2 regions of the Mesorhizobium sp. BR115XR7A genome follow, and region 1 is predicted to be linked to the other one. Evidence: riboswitches for the same ligand, from Rfam matches in the RefSeq annotation. Region 1 holds a riboswitch; the other holds the start of a gene.
What was found. Region 1 has a riboswitch for cobalamin ahead of LB557_RS15355 (aromatic ring-hydroxylating oxygenase subunit alpha). Riboswitches for the same ligand answer to the same signal wherever they lie in the genome.
Positions count from the first base shown of each region.

Region 2: linked by a shared signal. The riboswitch ahead of metE (5-methyltetrahydropteroyltriglutamate--homocysteine S-methyltransferase) and the one ahead of LB557_RS15355 (aromatic ring-hydroxylating oxygenase subunit alpha) in region 1 are both predicted to bind cobalamin.

Region 1 is NZ_JAIUHW010000006.1:249,518-257,143, reverse strand. It holds gene LB557_RS15380 (ABC transporter ATP-binding protein) at 1-796, shown strand, start outside; gene LB557_RS15375 (DUF680 domain-containing protein) at 870-1,118, opposite strand; gene LB557_RS15370 (DUF680 domain-containing protein) at 1,189-1,395, opposite strand; gene LB557_RS15365 (DUF680 domain-containing protein) at 1,465-1,671, opposite strand; gene LB557_RS15360 (DUF680 domain-containing protein) at 1,741-1,941, opposite strand; cobalamin riboswitch at 2,434-2,636, shown strand; gene LB557_RS15355 (aromatic ring-hydroxylating oxygenase subunit alpha) at 2,749-3,996, shown strand; gene LB557_RS15350 (hybrid-cluster NAD(P)-dependent oxidoreductase) at 4,074-5,174, shown strand; gene LB557_RS15345 (PqqD family peptide modification chaperone) at 5,315-5,746, shown strand; gene LB557_RS15340 (serine kinase) at 5,779-6,828, shown strand; gene LB557_RS15335 (glycosyltransferase family 2 protein) at 6,825-7,577, shown strand; gene LB557_RS15330 (glycosyltransferase family 2 protein) at 7,579-7,626, shown strand, end outside.
Region 2 is NZ_JAIUHW010000020.1:37,431-45,056, reverse strand. It holds gene LB557_RS29665 (OmpW/AlkL family protein) at 1-420, shown strand, start outside; gene LB557_RS29660 (cytochrome P450 family protein) at 517-1,749, shown strand; partial or broken gene LB557_RS29655 (cytochrome) at 1,716-1,991, shown strand; cobalamin riboswitch at 2,283-2,483, shown strand; gene metE (5-methyltetrahydropteroyltriglutamate--homocysteine S-methyltransferase) at 2,599-4,929, shown strand; gene LB557_RS29645 (DUF982 domain-containing protein) at 5,649-5,897, opposite strand; gene LB557_RS29640 (DUF982 domain-containing protein) at 6,168-6,470, opposite strand; gene LB557_RS29635 (MucR family transcriptional regulator) at 6,713-7,177, shown strand; gene LB557_RS31795 (cold-shock protein) at 7,434-7,626, opposite strand, start outside.

The DNA.
Region 1 (7,626 bases):
CAAGGCCGAGATCGACAAAAGGGTGCGGCAAGCCGCCGAGATCCTGCAGCTGACCAAATATCTCGACCGTCTGCCCAAGGCGATGTCGGGCGGCCAGCGGCAGCGCGTCGCCATCGGCCGCGCCATCGTGCGCAATCCGAAGGTGTTCCTGTTCGACGAACCGCTGTCGAACCTTGACGCCGCATTGCGCGTTGCGACGCGCATCGAGATCGCCAAGCTCAAGGAATCGATGCCCAACACGACCATGATCTACGTCACGCACGACCAGGTCGAGGCGATGACGCTGGCCGACCGCATCGTCGTGCTGAAGGACGGGCACATCGAGCAGGTCGGCACGCCCATGGAACTCTACAAGAACCCCGGCAACCTCTTCGTCGCCCAGTTCATCGGCTCGCCGGCCATGAACATCCTGCCGGCGACGGTCGACAAGACGGGCAATCCGACCATCGTCAGCCATGTCGGCGGCCGCAAGGCGACGGTGCCGATCGCGACACCTGCTTCGGCAAAGGGAGCGGCGGTCAGCTTCGGCGTACGGCCGGAAGATCTCGCGATCGCCAGCGGTGCGGATTATCTGTTCGAGGGGACCGTCGATTATCTCGAACAGCTTGGCGAGGTCCAGCTGGTCTATGTCGATATCGGCCGGGCCGACCTGCCGCTGGTGACCAAGCTGCCGGGCAATGTCGAGGTCAAGCGCGGCTCGACGCTGCGGCTGGCCGCCAATGCCGGCGATCTCCATATCTTCGATGCGGATGGTCGCTCCTTTGCCCTCCACGAAGCGGAAGCAAAGGCGGCCTGAAGACGGCCGTCCGGTAATGAAAGAACAAGAGCGGCGGGCCTGGCCCGCCGCTCTTGTTGTCTGCACAGGCTGGTTAGTTGTTGCCGAAGAGATTGCGATCGGCACCCTGATGGGCCGGCTTCTGCACGTCGCCGGACGAGTTGAGCAGCTTGTAGACAGGCGAATCGCTGTTGCGGATCGCACCTGTATGGGACGTATCGACATTGACAGTCGACGAAGCAGTGGGCTGGTTGACGCCGTTGGAGCCATAATTGTCGCTGCCGGCGAAGGCGCTGCCGGAGACGGCCAGAACGGCGGCGGCGGCAATGAGGATCTTGTTCATTTTAGGTACTCCTGAATTTTGGAAGTCCCGCGGACCGGCGGGCCAGAGCCCACCGGCCGTGGGATGGCCATTAGTGGCCGAAGAGGTTGCGGTCGCTGCCCTGCTGGACAGGCGCCGAGGTGGCCGGAGCCGACTTGCCGATCGACGCGGTATTCGAATTGTCGGTCGAAGCGGCAGCAGCCTGATTGGCGCCGTTGGAGCCATAGTTGTCGCTGCCGGCGAAAGCGCTGCCAGAAAGGGCCAGAACGGCGGCGGCAGCAATAAGGATCTTGTTCATGTTAGGTACTCCTGAATTTTGGAAGTCCGGCTGCCGGCGGGCCAGAGCCCACCGGCCGTGGGATGGCCGTTAATGGCCGAAGAGGTTGCGGTCGCTGCCCCGCTGGACAGGCGCCGAGGTGGCCGGAGCCGACTTGCCGATCGACGCGGTGTTCGAATTGTCGGTCGAAGCGGCAGCAGCCTGGTTGGCGCCGTTGGAGCCATAGTTGTCGCTGCCGGCGAAAGCGCTGCCGGAGAGAGCCAGAACGGCAGCGGCAGCAATGAGGATCTTGTTCATTTTAATACTCCTGAATTTGTAGGGTCCACCAGCGCGGCAGGGTCACCCGCCGCGTGCCGGGGATGGCTATTAATTGTTGCCGAAGAGGTTGTGGTCGGCGCCCGTCACAGGCGTCTGGGCAGCCGGCTCCGACTTCTTGGTCGAAGCGGTGTAGGAGCTGTCGACAGTAGCCGTGGGGGTCGCGGCGTTCGAACCATAATGGTCGCTGCTAGCGAAGGCGCTGCCGGAAATAGCCAGAAGGGCGGCGGCAGTGAGAATGATCTTTTTCATTTTTGTACTCCAGTATTTTTCCCGTCCGTCTAGCGGCGTGTCTTGGGATTAAATCGCGTCGTTCGGACAGCCCCGATGTGGGAGAGCCCCCTTGCCGTTTCCAATCACGAAGTTGTTCAGCGTGGACCATGACTCCACCACTTGAAATTGTACCAACGCCTTCTACATGTCTCATTTTTCCATTTGATATCAAATAGTTGTCTAAGATCACGACCCGATCACCAACTGTGTCGGAAGGCTGGGCGTTCACACCGTCCTGCACGCACCGTCAACAGAAACGAACCGTTCGGTTCGATTTTAGACTCTGCTAATAGTCACTTTTCGAAACCATTAACCCTTTTCCGGCCCGGCTGAGGGTCGAAAACGGTGCCCGCGCGCCTGGCGAGAAAAGGCGATTCCCCCGCTGCAACCGCGCCGGGACGATCCCGCGTATGTGTCGCGCCGCATGGATGCGATGTCGCTTTCGTGCCGATGTCGCAAACCCTGTCGTGATTAGATCGAGCGATCTCAGGTGCCGCTGCGTGACGACGGAGCGGAGAATTGGGAAGCCGGTCAGATTCCGGCGCTGCCCCCGCAACGGTGGTGGAGTTCAAGTCGCAACGGGAGACCACTGGGCGAAAGCTTGGGAAGGTGTCGCGATGGTCCGCCAGGACAACTCCAGAGCCCGGAAACCAGCCCGAGATCGCTAGAACTCGACTGATCGCGGTGGGCGGTCAAGGGGCGGATGGTGTTGTCCGGCTTTCGCCGGCTTGCGCCCAGTCCTTCCTCCATCACCACCAGTTCAGTCCTTGAAAATGAGGACAGGACATGGACGCGCGCAACGACATGCTGAGGCTTTTAAACGGCCGCAGACAGGGCCTTTCGCTGGAACAGCCCTTCTATACCGACCCGGACTACTTCAAGTTTGACATGGAACTGATCTGGTATCGCGACTGGCTGTTCATCGGCCATGATTGCGAGTTGCCCAAGCCGGGCAGCTTCATCACCGTGCAGATCGGCGATTATCCGGTCGTGCTGGTGCGCGATCAGCAGGGCAAGATCAACGCTTTCCACAATTCCTGCCGCCATCGCGGCAGCCGCGTCTGCAACACCGAGAAGGGCATGGCCGCCAAACTGGTGTGTCCCTATCACCAGTGGACCTACGAACTCGACGGCCGGCTGCTGTTCGCCCGCCAGATGGCCGATGGGTTCGACAAGAGCCAGTTCGGGCTCAAACCGGTCGCCTGCGAAAGCGTCGCCGGCTATGTCTTCATCTGCCTGGCCAAGGAGCCCGCCGACTTCGCGCCGATGCGGGCGATGATCGAGCCCTATCTCCTGCCGCACCGGCTGAGCGAGGCCAAGATCGCCTTCGAGAGCACGATCATCGAGAAGGGCAACTGGAAGCTGGTCTGGGAAAACAACCGCGAATGCTACCATTGCGCGGGCAATCATCCTGAGCTGTGCAAGACCTTCCCGGAAGCGCCGACCGTGACCGGCGTGCAAGGCGCCGACAGCGATCCGGAGATGCTGGCCCACTGGGCGAGGTGCGAAGCTGTTGGCCTGCCCAGCAAGTTTCGCATCGACCCGGCTGGACAATACCGCGCCACCCGCGCGCCGCTGCTGCGCGATGCCCAGAGCTACACGATGACCGGCAAGCGGGCGGTGAAGAAGAACCTGTCCGACAGCGTCTCGGCCGACCGGATCGGCACGCTGATGCACTATCACTACCCGACAACCTGGAACCATATCCTCGTGGATCATGCGGTGACGTTCCGCGTGCTGCCGGTCAGCGCCACGGAAACAGCGGTTACGACCAAATGGCTGGTCCACAAGGATGCCGTGGAAGGCGTCGACTACGATCTCGCCGAACTCACCCATGTCTGGACCGAGACCAACGACCAGGACCGCCGCATCGTCGAGGAAAACGCCTTCGGCATCCTGTCGCCGGCCTACGAGCCCGGTCCCTATTCGGAGCTGCACGAGGGCGGCGTCATCCAGTTCGTTGACTGGTACGCGCGCTTTATCGGCCCACGGCTTTCCGAAGACGGCCGGCCTGCTCTGCGCAGTGTCGCCTAGCGCATGTCGGCCAAAACTGTGCAGCGGCTTTGGGATCACGACACGCCCAAAATGAAAGGTATGCAGGGATGAACGCCATGACTGATCTTGGCCTCTATCGCCACCTCGACCAGATGGCGCCGTGGAACGACAGGCTGCAGGTGCTGGAAGTAACCGGCGTCAGCGACGAGGCGCCCGACGTCAAGACCTTCACCTTCCGCTCCGACAACCAGACCTGGTTCCGCTACAAGCCGGGCCAGTTCGTGACGCTGGAATTGCCGACACCGGACGGCCCGCTGATGCGCACCTACACGCTGTCATCATCGCCGTCACGGCCATTCTCGATCGCGGTGACGGTGAAGGCGCAGGCGGGCAGCGTCGGCACACGCTGGATGTTCGATCACCTGACGCCCGGCTCGCACGTCAAGGCCTATGGACCGGGCGGCGACTTTTCGCTGCACAGCCACCCGGCGGCGAAATACCTGTTCATCTCGGCCGGTTCGGGCGTGACGCCGATGATGTCGATGCTGCGCTGGCTGAACGACTGCGCGCCGTGGACCGATGTCGGCTTCGTCAATTGCGCACGGCGTCCGGAAGAGATCATCTTTCGCAAGGAACTCGAACTGCTCGGCGGCCATATGCCGGGGCTGTCGCTCGGCTTCATGATCGAGGAGCGGTCGAGCCGCGAGGGCTGGTACGGCCATATGGGCCGCATCGACGCCATCCGACTGCCGCTCCTGGCGCCCGATTTCCGCGAACGCGAAATCTTCTGCTGCGGCCCCGACCCTTTCATGCGCGCCGTGCGCGGCATGCTGGAGGCCGCCGGTTTCGACATGGCAAAATACCATCAGGAGAGCTTTGCCGCGCCGGCGGCGGAGGAAATCCCGGCGCCGTTTGCCTCGCCGGCTGAAGACGGCGCGGCGATTTGCGTCCAAGCCGCGACGCCGATCCGCTTCGCGCTTTCGGATGTCGACGCCGATTGTGTCGCCGGCCAGACCGTGCTGCAGACGGCGCGCGCCTCGGGTGTGCGAATACCGGCCGCCTGCGAATTCGGCCTGTGCGGAACTTGCAAAGTGAAGAAAGTCTCCGGCAGCGTCGAGATGAGCCACAATGGCGGCATCCTCGATCATGAGATCGATGATGGCTTCATCCTGGCCTGTTGTTCCAAGCCATTGTCGCCGCTTGAAATCGAGGCTTGATCCGCCCGGCTTTCGACTGAACCCGGAAATGGTCCCCGTTGCCGGCAAAGGTTACCTTGCCAAGGAAGACCTGAAAGTTTACAGGCGTTGTTGGTGGAAGCGGTCCTGCTGGCGGGCAGGAAATGCAGGACGGGGCAACAATGACGCATGACTCCCACGCCTATGCGGTAGCGAGCCGGGATATCGTTTTCGAATCTTTCGATGGCGAGGCCGTGGTGCTCAATCTTGCCAATGGCAAATATTTCGGCTTTTCCGATTCCGGCAGCAAGGTATGGCAGGCGCTTTCATCCGGCGCGGACGCCCAGGCTCTGGTCGGGCTGAGCGCCGGCGGCTCGACAATAGGCCAGGCCGAACTCGAACGCTTCATATCGCAATTGCTCGAATTGGGTTTGCTGGTGCGCTTGGACGCGGCGGCGCAGCCTTTGCCGGGCGATTTGCCTGCCGAGCTTGCCGCCACGAACGAGCCGCTCAATGTGAGCATTCACGACGACCTCGCCGACCTGATCGTCGTTGATCCCATCCACGAGGTCGAGGAACCTCTCGGCTGGCCGGCGGTCAAGCAGGCTTCCTGACGGGGCGGCCGCAGCGTGATGGAAGGCGATTGATGCCGCGCGTCACGCTCGAAACCTTGCCGGATTACGCCAGGTATCTCATCGCCGCCGCTGAAGGCGCGGCCGCGTGCTATCCGACCATGCGAAAGGTTCGCCTGCCCTGGCTTGAACTGACCGTGCATCTCGGTCACGGCGTGCTTGCCGATGCATTGGGCCATGCTTTTGTCGAGCCCGGGCATGACCAGCCGGCACCGTCCACGGGTCGCATCTTCATCGCGCATCCCGGCATTGACGGCATCCCGGAGCCGGCGCACTGGGGCGATGCCCATTTCACCGAGCACGGTTTTGCCAAACGGCTCGCCGAAGCCGGTTTGCGCGGGCACCATTTCCACGACCTGGATTTCTGGCAGGTCTACGATCCGCACCGCCGCGTCGGCGTGCAGCTGATGGCCTCGGCCGATGCCTTTCCGCCCTGGGAGCCGGGAGCACCGCTGCGCGCCTTCCTGCACTGGGAATATGCCGCGCGCGGCATGCGGCTGACGCATGCCGGCACGCTTGGCATCGACGGCAACGGTATTCTGCTTGCCGGCTCGGGCGGGGCCGGGAAATCGGGGACCGTCGCCGCCGGCCTGCTTAACGGGCTCGACAGTGTCGGCGACGACTATGTGCTGATCGATCTCACCGACGGCGTGACCGCGCGCCCCCTTTTTTCGACGTTGAAGCAGGACACGGAAGGTTTCGCCCGGCTGGGCCTGCGGCAGCGGCTAACGGCGCAAGGCCCGCTGAACTGGCAAGGCAAGCACACGTTCCATATTCATGATATCGCGCCTCGGCCGGTGCCCGCCATGCTGGACATCGTCGCGCTGGTGGTGCCACATATCAGCGGAGGCGGAGCAAGTTCGATTATGCCGGTGTCGCGCAGGGATGCCATGATTGCCTTGGCGCCGTCCGGCATCGCCCAGATGCCGGGCGAGCGCGAAAGCGGCTTTCGCTTCTTCAGCGAATTGACGCGCCACCTGCCGTGCTTCCGTTTGTCCCTCGGCATCGACCCGGCAGAGATCGCCCGCACGATCGAGGATTTCCTGACACGAGGCGCCCGGTGAAGCTCAGCGTGATCATGCCTGTGTACAATCGCGAGCGCTATGTCGTCTCGGCGCTGCGCTCGCTCGTGCGGCAGCAAGATGCCGCCGATCTCGACATCATCGTGATCGACGACGGCTCGACCGACGGGTCGCCGGAGGCCGTGCGTTCGATGATGGCCGAGAACCCCTGCATTCGTCTTTTCCGGCAAGAGAACATGGGCGTGACCCGGGCTCGCAACGCTGGTCTCAGACTGCTCACGCCGGAAACGGAGCTCGTGTCGTTCCTCGATTCGGATGATGTCTCGCCTGCGGGACGATTCAAGGCCGATATCGCATGCTTTGACGCCGACCCCGCTCTGGAGCTTACCTATTCCCTGATGATGATGGTCGAACACATCGACGATGATCTGCTGGAACCCTGCCCCGGCAGCCATTTCATGACCGTGCGGGGAATTCATCTGTCGTCAGGCATTTTCTCGCGTAAGCTCATCGAACGGATCGGCGGCTTCGACGAGGCCTTCGGCCAGGCCGAAGACACCGACTACCTGCTGCGCACCTTTGAAAGCGGCCCCAGATTCGTCCTGCCGGATACCGTATCGCTTTACTACCGACGTCATCCCGGCAACATGACAAAGCAGGTCGACACATCCCTTCGGGAATTCTTGCGGGCCATCCACAAATCGATGAAACGGCGCAAGGCCGACCCTTCACTGCGCGGGATCGAAGGCATCTTCGATGTCAAAGAACTCGCCAACTGGCGCTTCATGTAGCATGCGGAGCTATGGCGTCGTCATACCGGCCTTCAACGCCAGCGGCACC
Region 2 (7,626 bases), on a different contig from region 1:
GACAACATCGCCGCCGAACTCATACTCGGCACCACCTATGCCAACATCGATGGCCAGGGTGCGATCGGCGGGCTGGGCAAGGTAGGCAAGGTTTGGCTGCTGCCGCCCACGCTCACATTGCAGTATCATTTTACCGATTTCGGCGCCTTCGAGCCCTATATCGGCGCCGGCGTGAACTATACGATCTTCTATCATCAGCAAGCCGGCAGCGCCGATGATCTCAAGGTCAAGAACACATTCGGCGCCGCGCTGCAGGTCGGATTCGACTACATGGTGGACGAGCACTGGGGCGTCAACTTCGACGTGAAGAAGCTTTTCCTCAAGCCCGACTTCGACGTCACTGTCGCCGGCGCCAAGCTCACGGGCAAGGCCAAGCTCGATCCCTGGTTGATAGGCGCAGGTCTCACCTACCGCTTCTGAGGACGAAGCACACTGGGGGGGGCACTTTTCGAAGTCCGCGCGCGGATCTTCCGTGCCGAGAAGTGGACCCGCGATGGTCTTGAAGGAGTTGTTGGCATGCGTGTAGAAAACGATCATTGCGACGTGATCGGTGTGCCGGCCGCTCCCACGCAACTTGATCGTCTTTCTTCTGCGATTCTGCGGCAGGGGGGGATGGCGCGAGTGTCGCTGCCAGGCGATGTGGTGACCTGGGCGGCAGCCCGTCACCAGACGCTCAGGCAGATGCTTTCCGACCAGCGTTTCAATAAGGACTGGCGACAGTGGCGGGCGCTGCAGGACGGCGAGATTCCCGAGGATCATCCGCTGATCGGGATATGCAAAGTGGACAACATGACCACGGCGCACGGCGCCGATCACCGGCGCTTGCGCGGCCTGCTGTCCAGCAGCTTCGCGCCCAGTCGTATCGCCTTGCTGGCGCCACGGATCGAACAATGCGTCGATCGACTCCTGGCCGAGATGGCGCAGCGCGGCGGCAGTGCCGATCTGATGTGCGAGTTCGCCGCTCCGCTGCCCACCAACGTGATCGCCGAACTGTTCGGTTTGCCGGACGAACAGCGCGAAGAGATCGTCGCGCTCACCTACAGCCTGGCCAACACCTCCGCCACAGCCGAAGAGGTGCGACAGACGCGGCAGCGCATCCCGGAGTTCTTCCGTCGCCTGATCGCGCTCAAGCGGGGCCAGCTCGGCGATGATCTGGCTTCGGCCCTGATCGTCGCGCGTGACAAAGGCGAGCTCGTTTCCGACACCGAGCTCATCGACATGCTGTTCATGGTGCTCTCTGCGGGCTTCGTGACCACCGCCGGCGTCATCGGCAATGGCGTGCTGGCATTGCTGACGCATCCGCAGCAACTGCACCTGGTGCGCAGCGGCCAAGTTCCGTGGTCACAGGCGATCGAGGAGATCCTGCGCTGGGGCAGCTCAGCGGCCAATCTGCCGTTCCGCTATGCCACCCAGGACGTGGAGATCGACGGATGCATGGTCCGCCGCGGCGATGCCGTCCTGATGGCGTTCGATGCGGCGAACGGGGACGAAAAGGCCTTCGGTCCTGGCGCCGACAGATTCGATGTCACCCGGCGGCACAACCCGCATTTGTCGTTCGGCGAGGGGCCGCATTCCTGCCTGGGCGCTGCGCTGGCGCGCCTGGAATTGCGCTGCGCCTTCCCCGCGCTGTTCGGGCGGCTGGAGGATCTGGCGCTGACCATCGCTGCGGAGGACGTCGTCTACATGCCGTCTTACGTCATTCGCTGCCCGCAGCGCCTGCCGGTCAGCTTCCGCCCTTCCGTCGCTTAGAGAGTGCCGCATTCACCCCGGATTCGGTGATTCTCGGTTCGCCGGGGTGGCTGGTCTCGCACGAGGGGGGCGAGCATGCCCGGTTACGCACGATCGTGGCGCCGGCCTTCAGCAATCGCAGGGTGAAGCTGCTCGCGCAGCAGGTCGAGGCGATCCCCGCGCAGTTGTTCGAGACGCTGGCGGCCCAGCCCCAGTCCGCCGACCTGAGGCGCCACCTCTCCTTTCCGCTTCCGGACATGTTATCAGCGTGCTGATGGGCGAGTGCGCAAGCACGCTGAGCAAAGCCGAGCGGGGAACAAATACCGGGATTCCCGGCGGACCGTGACGGCCTCGCCCCACTTTACGCTCTTGAGCCCGGCGACCTCGATCTGATCCGGCGTCGCCGATGGGGACAAGGATCTCTCCGAGCCTGCACTGATAAGAGGCGGCATCGTAAGCGGCTTTGGGCGAAAGAGACCGATCAGCGCAAGGGCACTATTCGCATCATCACATAAACATCTCGTTATATGTATTGACAAGGAGCGAAGCTGCTGTGATTGTGCGCATGTCGTGGTTCTCCGCGCGGCACTGCCGTAGCGGAGCTAAGAGGGAAGCCGGTGCGATGCCGGCGCTGCCCCCGCAACTGTTAGCGGCGAGCCAAGCCCATTGGTGTCACTGAGGCGAACGGCCTCGGGAAGACGGGCAGAGGCTTTGACCCGCGAGCCAGGAGACCTGCCACGACGAACAACGTCCACGGGCGGGGTGTCTCGGTGGCCGCAGTAGCCCGGCTTCGTGCCGCCTGCTCGCGCGTTCCTTGTCCCCACGCCCCAACCATCGGGGTATGGCATGACTGTCTCTCAACAAATTCCTGTGGCAACGCTCGGCGTGCCGCGTATCGGTCGACGGCGGGAACTGAAATTCGCGCTTGAAAGCTACTGGTCCGGAAAATCTCCCGCTGCCGACCTGCTCGCGACGGCGAAGGCGCTACGCGCCGCCAGCTGGAGGGAGCAGCACGATCGCGGCGTGTCGAAAATCCCGTCCAACGATTTCTCGCTTTATGACCATGTGCTCGACACCGTCGCCATGGTCGGCGCCGTGCCGGCACGATACGTCTGGACTGACGGCGAGGTCCCACTCGATACCTATTTCGCCATGGCGCGCGGCAACCAAGATCAGGCCGCTGATTGCGGACATGCCGGTGACGAGCATGCGGCCAACGGGCATGGCCTTGCCGCGATGGAAATGACCAAATGGTTCGACACCAACTATCACTACATTGTGCCGGAACTTACCGACGATCAGAGCTTTGCCCTCTCGTCGGCGAAACCGGTCGATCATTTCCTCGAGGCCAAGGCGCTCGGCATCCACACGCGCCCGGTCCTGCTTGGACCGGTTACCTTTCTCAAGTTGGCGAAGTCACCTGAGGAAGGTTTCAACCCTATCGCGCTCCTGCCACGGCTGCTGCCCGTCTACGAGGAGCTCCTGCGGAGGCTGAAGCTCGCGGGAGCCGATTGGGTGCAGATCGATGAGCCGGCGCTCGTGGTCGATCTGGTTCCCAACGAACGGGATGCGCTCCAATTCGCCTACTGCCGGCTGTCAAAAGCAGCACCGGAGTTGAAGATCATGGTCGCTACCTATTTCGGATCGCTGGGAGACAATCTCGAGACCGCGATTTCTCTGCCCGTGGCGGGACTGCACGTCGATCTCGTGCGCGCTCCAGAGCAGTTGGAGACCGTCGGCCGGCTCGCGCAGAAGGACCTTGTGCTCTCGCTCGGGCTGATCGACGGCCGCAACGTCTGGCGCGCGAACCTGCCTGCCATGCTTGACCGCATCAAGCCGATCGTCGCCGGTTGGCCGCGGGACCGCGTGGAGATCGCCCCGTCCTGCTCGATGCTGCATGTGCCGATCGACCTGGACATGGAGACGGCACTCGATGCGGATGTGAAATCGTGGCTCGCCTTCGCGGCGCAAAAGACCGACGAGCTGGTCGTGCTCGCCCGTGCGCTGGCCGAAGGCCGGGACGCGGTCGCCGCCGAACTAGAGGCGTCGGCTGAGGCTGCCGCCGCTCGCGCGACATCCGCTAAGGTGCATGATCCGCTCGTCGAAGGTCGGGTCGCCAGCATCAAGGTCGCCATGACGCGCCGGAAGAGCGCATTCGACGTGCGCTCCAAGCTTCAGGGCGACACGTTTGGCTTGCCATCCTTCCCCACCACGACGATCGGCTCCTTCCCGCAAACAGCCGAGGTTCGCAAGGCGCGGGCAGCCCATGCCAAGGGCGAGCTGAGTTACGTCGACTATGAGGCCTTCCTGAAAAAAGAGATAGAAGCCGCCGTTCGCTGGCAAGAAGAGATCGGACTCGACGTGCTGGTCCACGGCGAATTCGAGCGCAACGATATGGTGCAATATTTCGCTGAGCAGCTCCGCGGCTTCGCCTTCACGCAACACGGCTGGGTGCAGAGCTATGGCTCGCGCTTTGTGCGCCCCCCGATCATCATTGGCGATGTGTCGCGACAACAGCCGATGACGGTACACTGGTGGCGATATGCCCAGTCGCTGACGCCGAAGCCGGTGAAGGGCATGCTTACCGGCCCGGTGACGATCCTCAACTGGTCCTTCGTCCGAGACGACCTTGCCCGCTCAGCCGTCTGCCGCCAGGTCGCGCTCGCCATTCGCGATGAAGTGAGCGACCTCGAAAAGGCCGGCGCCGGGATGATCCAGATCGACGAAGCCGCACTGCGCGAGGGCTTGCCGCTGCGCGAGGCCGAGTGGCAGGCCTATCTCGACTGGGCCGTCGAATGCTTCCGGCTGGCTTCAACGGCGGTCGGCGATGCGACCCAGATCCACACCCATATGTGCTACTCCGAGTTCGGCGATATCGTGGACGCGATTGCCGCAATGGATGCCGATGTGATCTCCATTGAAACCTCGCGCTCGCAGATGGAACTGCTCGATACGCTTCGAACCTTCAAGTATCCGAACGAGATCGGTCCTGGTGTCTATGACATTCACTCGCCGCGAGTCCCGGAAGTGGGCGAGATTTCCAACCTTATCATGCTTGCGCGCGATCGATTGTTGGATGGCCAACTGTGGGTGAATCCCGACTGCGGTCTCAAAACGCGCAGATGGGAGGAGGTCCGCCCTGCCTTGGTGAACATGGTGGCTGCAGCACGCGCAATTCGGGAAAAAGCGCGGACGGCGTAGGGCTCGGTGCCACTCGCCGGCGGTGAGCGGCAACGCCACACACCGGGCAATCTTGGGGTGAGTCCATCCGGCGCACCCAAGGCAATCGAGCTGCCCGTGACGAAGCGCCTCGGCAAGCTTGGCCTGGCCGCGGCCCTTGTTACGGCGCGTCGAAGTCAGCTTTCCAGACGCCGGCGTTGGCTGGCGATCGAAGCAGGCTTCGGTCTCAAATGAGCCGGCCAGAAACGAGGCGGCTCACCGCCAGCCAGTTTCGGATTATTCCGTATTGGGATAATCCAGTGTCACTATCATCTCCCCGACCTTGGTCGCCGAACCCCGGTCCCGACCATCGGGAGAGGCATTGGCGATCACGCGCCGCCGGTCCGCGGAGCGTGTTCCGGGAAATCGGATGCAGGGCCAAGCTGGGGGAAGGTTCAAACGGCACTTCCGGAGACTGTTGAAGCGGCATCGACGCTCCGCCATCTGCAGCGGGCCAATTCCCGCTCGATGGCTCCGTCTCCTCTGGCTGCAATCACGATCACCGCGACGGCGAAGCCGAGCGGCCGCAGCTGGCTGGCGGACCCTTGTGTTTTGATGGTGGAAGATCAGGCGCCGGACCAGGAAAGCCGTCGCGGAAAGAGCGGGGTTGGCTTGCTCCTGGCGGATGCCGGCAGAGGTATTCGGACCGCGCTCAATCGCGATGCGCAGATGGCCGAAATTCACGAGCGGCGTCCCAAATCTCAATCGCTGCGCAGAATGCGTGCTTCAAGTGCGGCTGCGACGAAAGCTCGTCGAGCGGCTGGTGGATGGGTCTTACCGCGTAACACCTGCAGACAGGTGTCCATCGCTATCCTGCGTTTATCGGTCGCATGATGCAGATCCCGGAGCAAGATAGCGGCCGCGTCGTTGACGTCGAACACGACACGCTCCGAGCTGCGGCGGCTAAGCTGAACTACGACTGGCCTCTCAAATCTGATCAACCCGGTCATCCCCTCCTCCACAGCCACTACTCGGCAAAAAGCCCGGGCCGCCTTTCTTTACTCAGCCGAACGCGACCGCTGCACCTGCGCCATTGAGCCTGGCCATTGGCGGGCAAGCGATCGCCATGAGGCGCGTCCGGCCATGGTCAGCTTGCGTGCGATCTGCGGTTGTGCAGTCGATGGTGAGGAACTGCTTCTCATTCGCGTGGTCTAGCTGTGAAACCTGGACATAGTGCACTGTTTGACGCGCCTCGCCAGTCTCAAACATGTCGTCGATGTCTACACCTGCACTTTTCCACTGCCCGATCTGCAGGCGGCGATCCACTGCATCGCGGAGGTTGCATCTTCCAATATGGCGACCCGCTTCGCAAAGCCGAAAAAGGCATTGCGCGCCGTGCTTACCGGCTTGCGCCCATCGTATGCATCGTAGCATGCCCTCAGGGCGGCTTCGTGGATCAGGTCTCTGCGGTCTTCCGGCCATTCGTTGAGAAAATCGATTGCATCCGCAAGGCCGGCAATCTCTTGGATGATGTGGGTTGCGCGTTTCACAAAAAGGGGGCTGCTGAAAGCCTCAGCGTTCATTGGTTTCTCCCAACTTTCTAAATAGCCAATTTGCGGTGAAGAGGCGCCGCATCGACACGGCGACCATGGCACAATGTGTTGTCAGGGCGATGACGGTTCAAGAGGAGATCCGCGACCGCGGCCGGGCGTGCAGCGATCCGCCAACACATCATGCAATGGCTTGGTTGCTATCAAACGCCGTCGTCACTATTAAGCTACGAAGTGATTCTCACCGCCTAGTCTAAGCCCGCAGGAGCGTTTTTATGACCGAAGAAACCGAGAGCAAAGCTGACAGCCTCATCGAACTCACCGCCCATGTCGTCTCAGCCTATGTTTCGAACAATCCGGTTCCCGTCGGTGAACTGCCTGGGCTTATCGGCCAGATCCACATCGCATTGAAAGGCACTGCTGGTGGGGCCGCACCAGAAAAGCCGGAAGCTCTCAAGCCTGCCGTACCGATCAGAAAATCGGTTACACCCGACTACATTATCAGCCTTGAGGACGGTAAGAAGTTCAAGTCGCTCAAGCGTCACCTGGCTACCCACTATGGCCTTACACCCGACGAATATCGCGCGAAATGGGAGCTGCCGGCAGACTATCCCATGGTGGCGCCGAACTACGCTGCGGCGCGCTCGGCATTGGCCAAGACCATGGGTCTGGGCCGCAAGCCGAAGGAACCGGAAACGCCGGCACCGGCCAAGCGTGCCGGCAAGAAAGCCGCAGCCTGACCGCAGTTTTTCAGGATCGGCTAAGCGGATCCGGCATCATTTCGCACTCGCGAGATAAAATTTGTGCGTTGCAATATCCGCGGCGATCGGTATGATAATGTTGTCGGCCATCTACTCCTCCCAGATGTGGTGCCGACGCTGAATGGGGCGCACCTCCTCCCGCGTCTCATTCGAAATCGAGCCCGCTGCCACCTCCTCCCGGCAGCGGGCTTTTTTATTTGTTGAGCCGCGATTTCGGTAGAGCCAACGCATTTGGCTAAGCGAGGCGAATGCTCCGAACTTCCAGGCCCTTCTTGCCCTGACCGCATTGGACAAACACCTTCTGGCCCTCCATCAGCATGCTCAGTCCCGAGCGGGTCAGCGCGGTGGCATGAACGAAGATGTCCTTCTCACCGTTTTCAGGAGCAATGAAGCCGAAGCCTTTTTCAGGATTGTACCACTTGACCGTG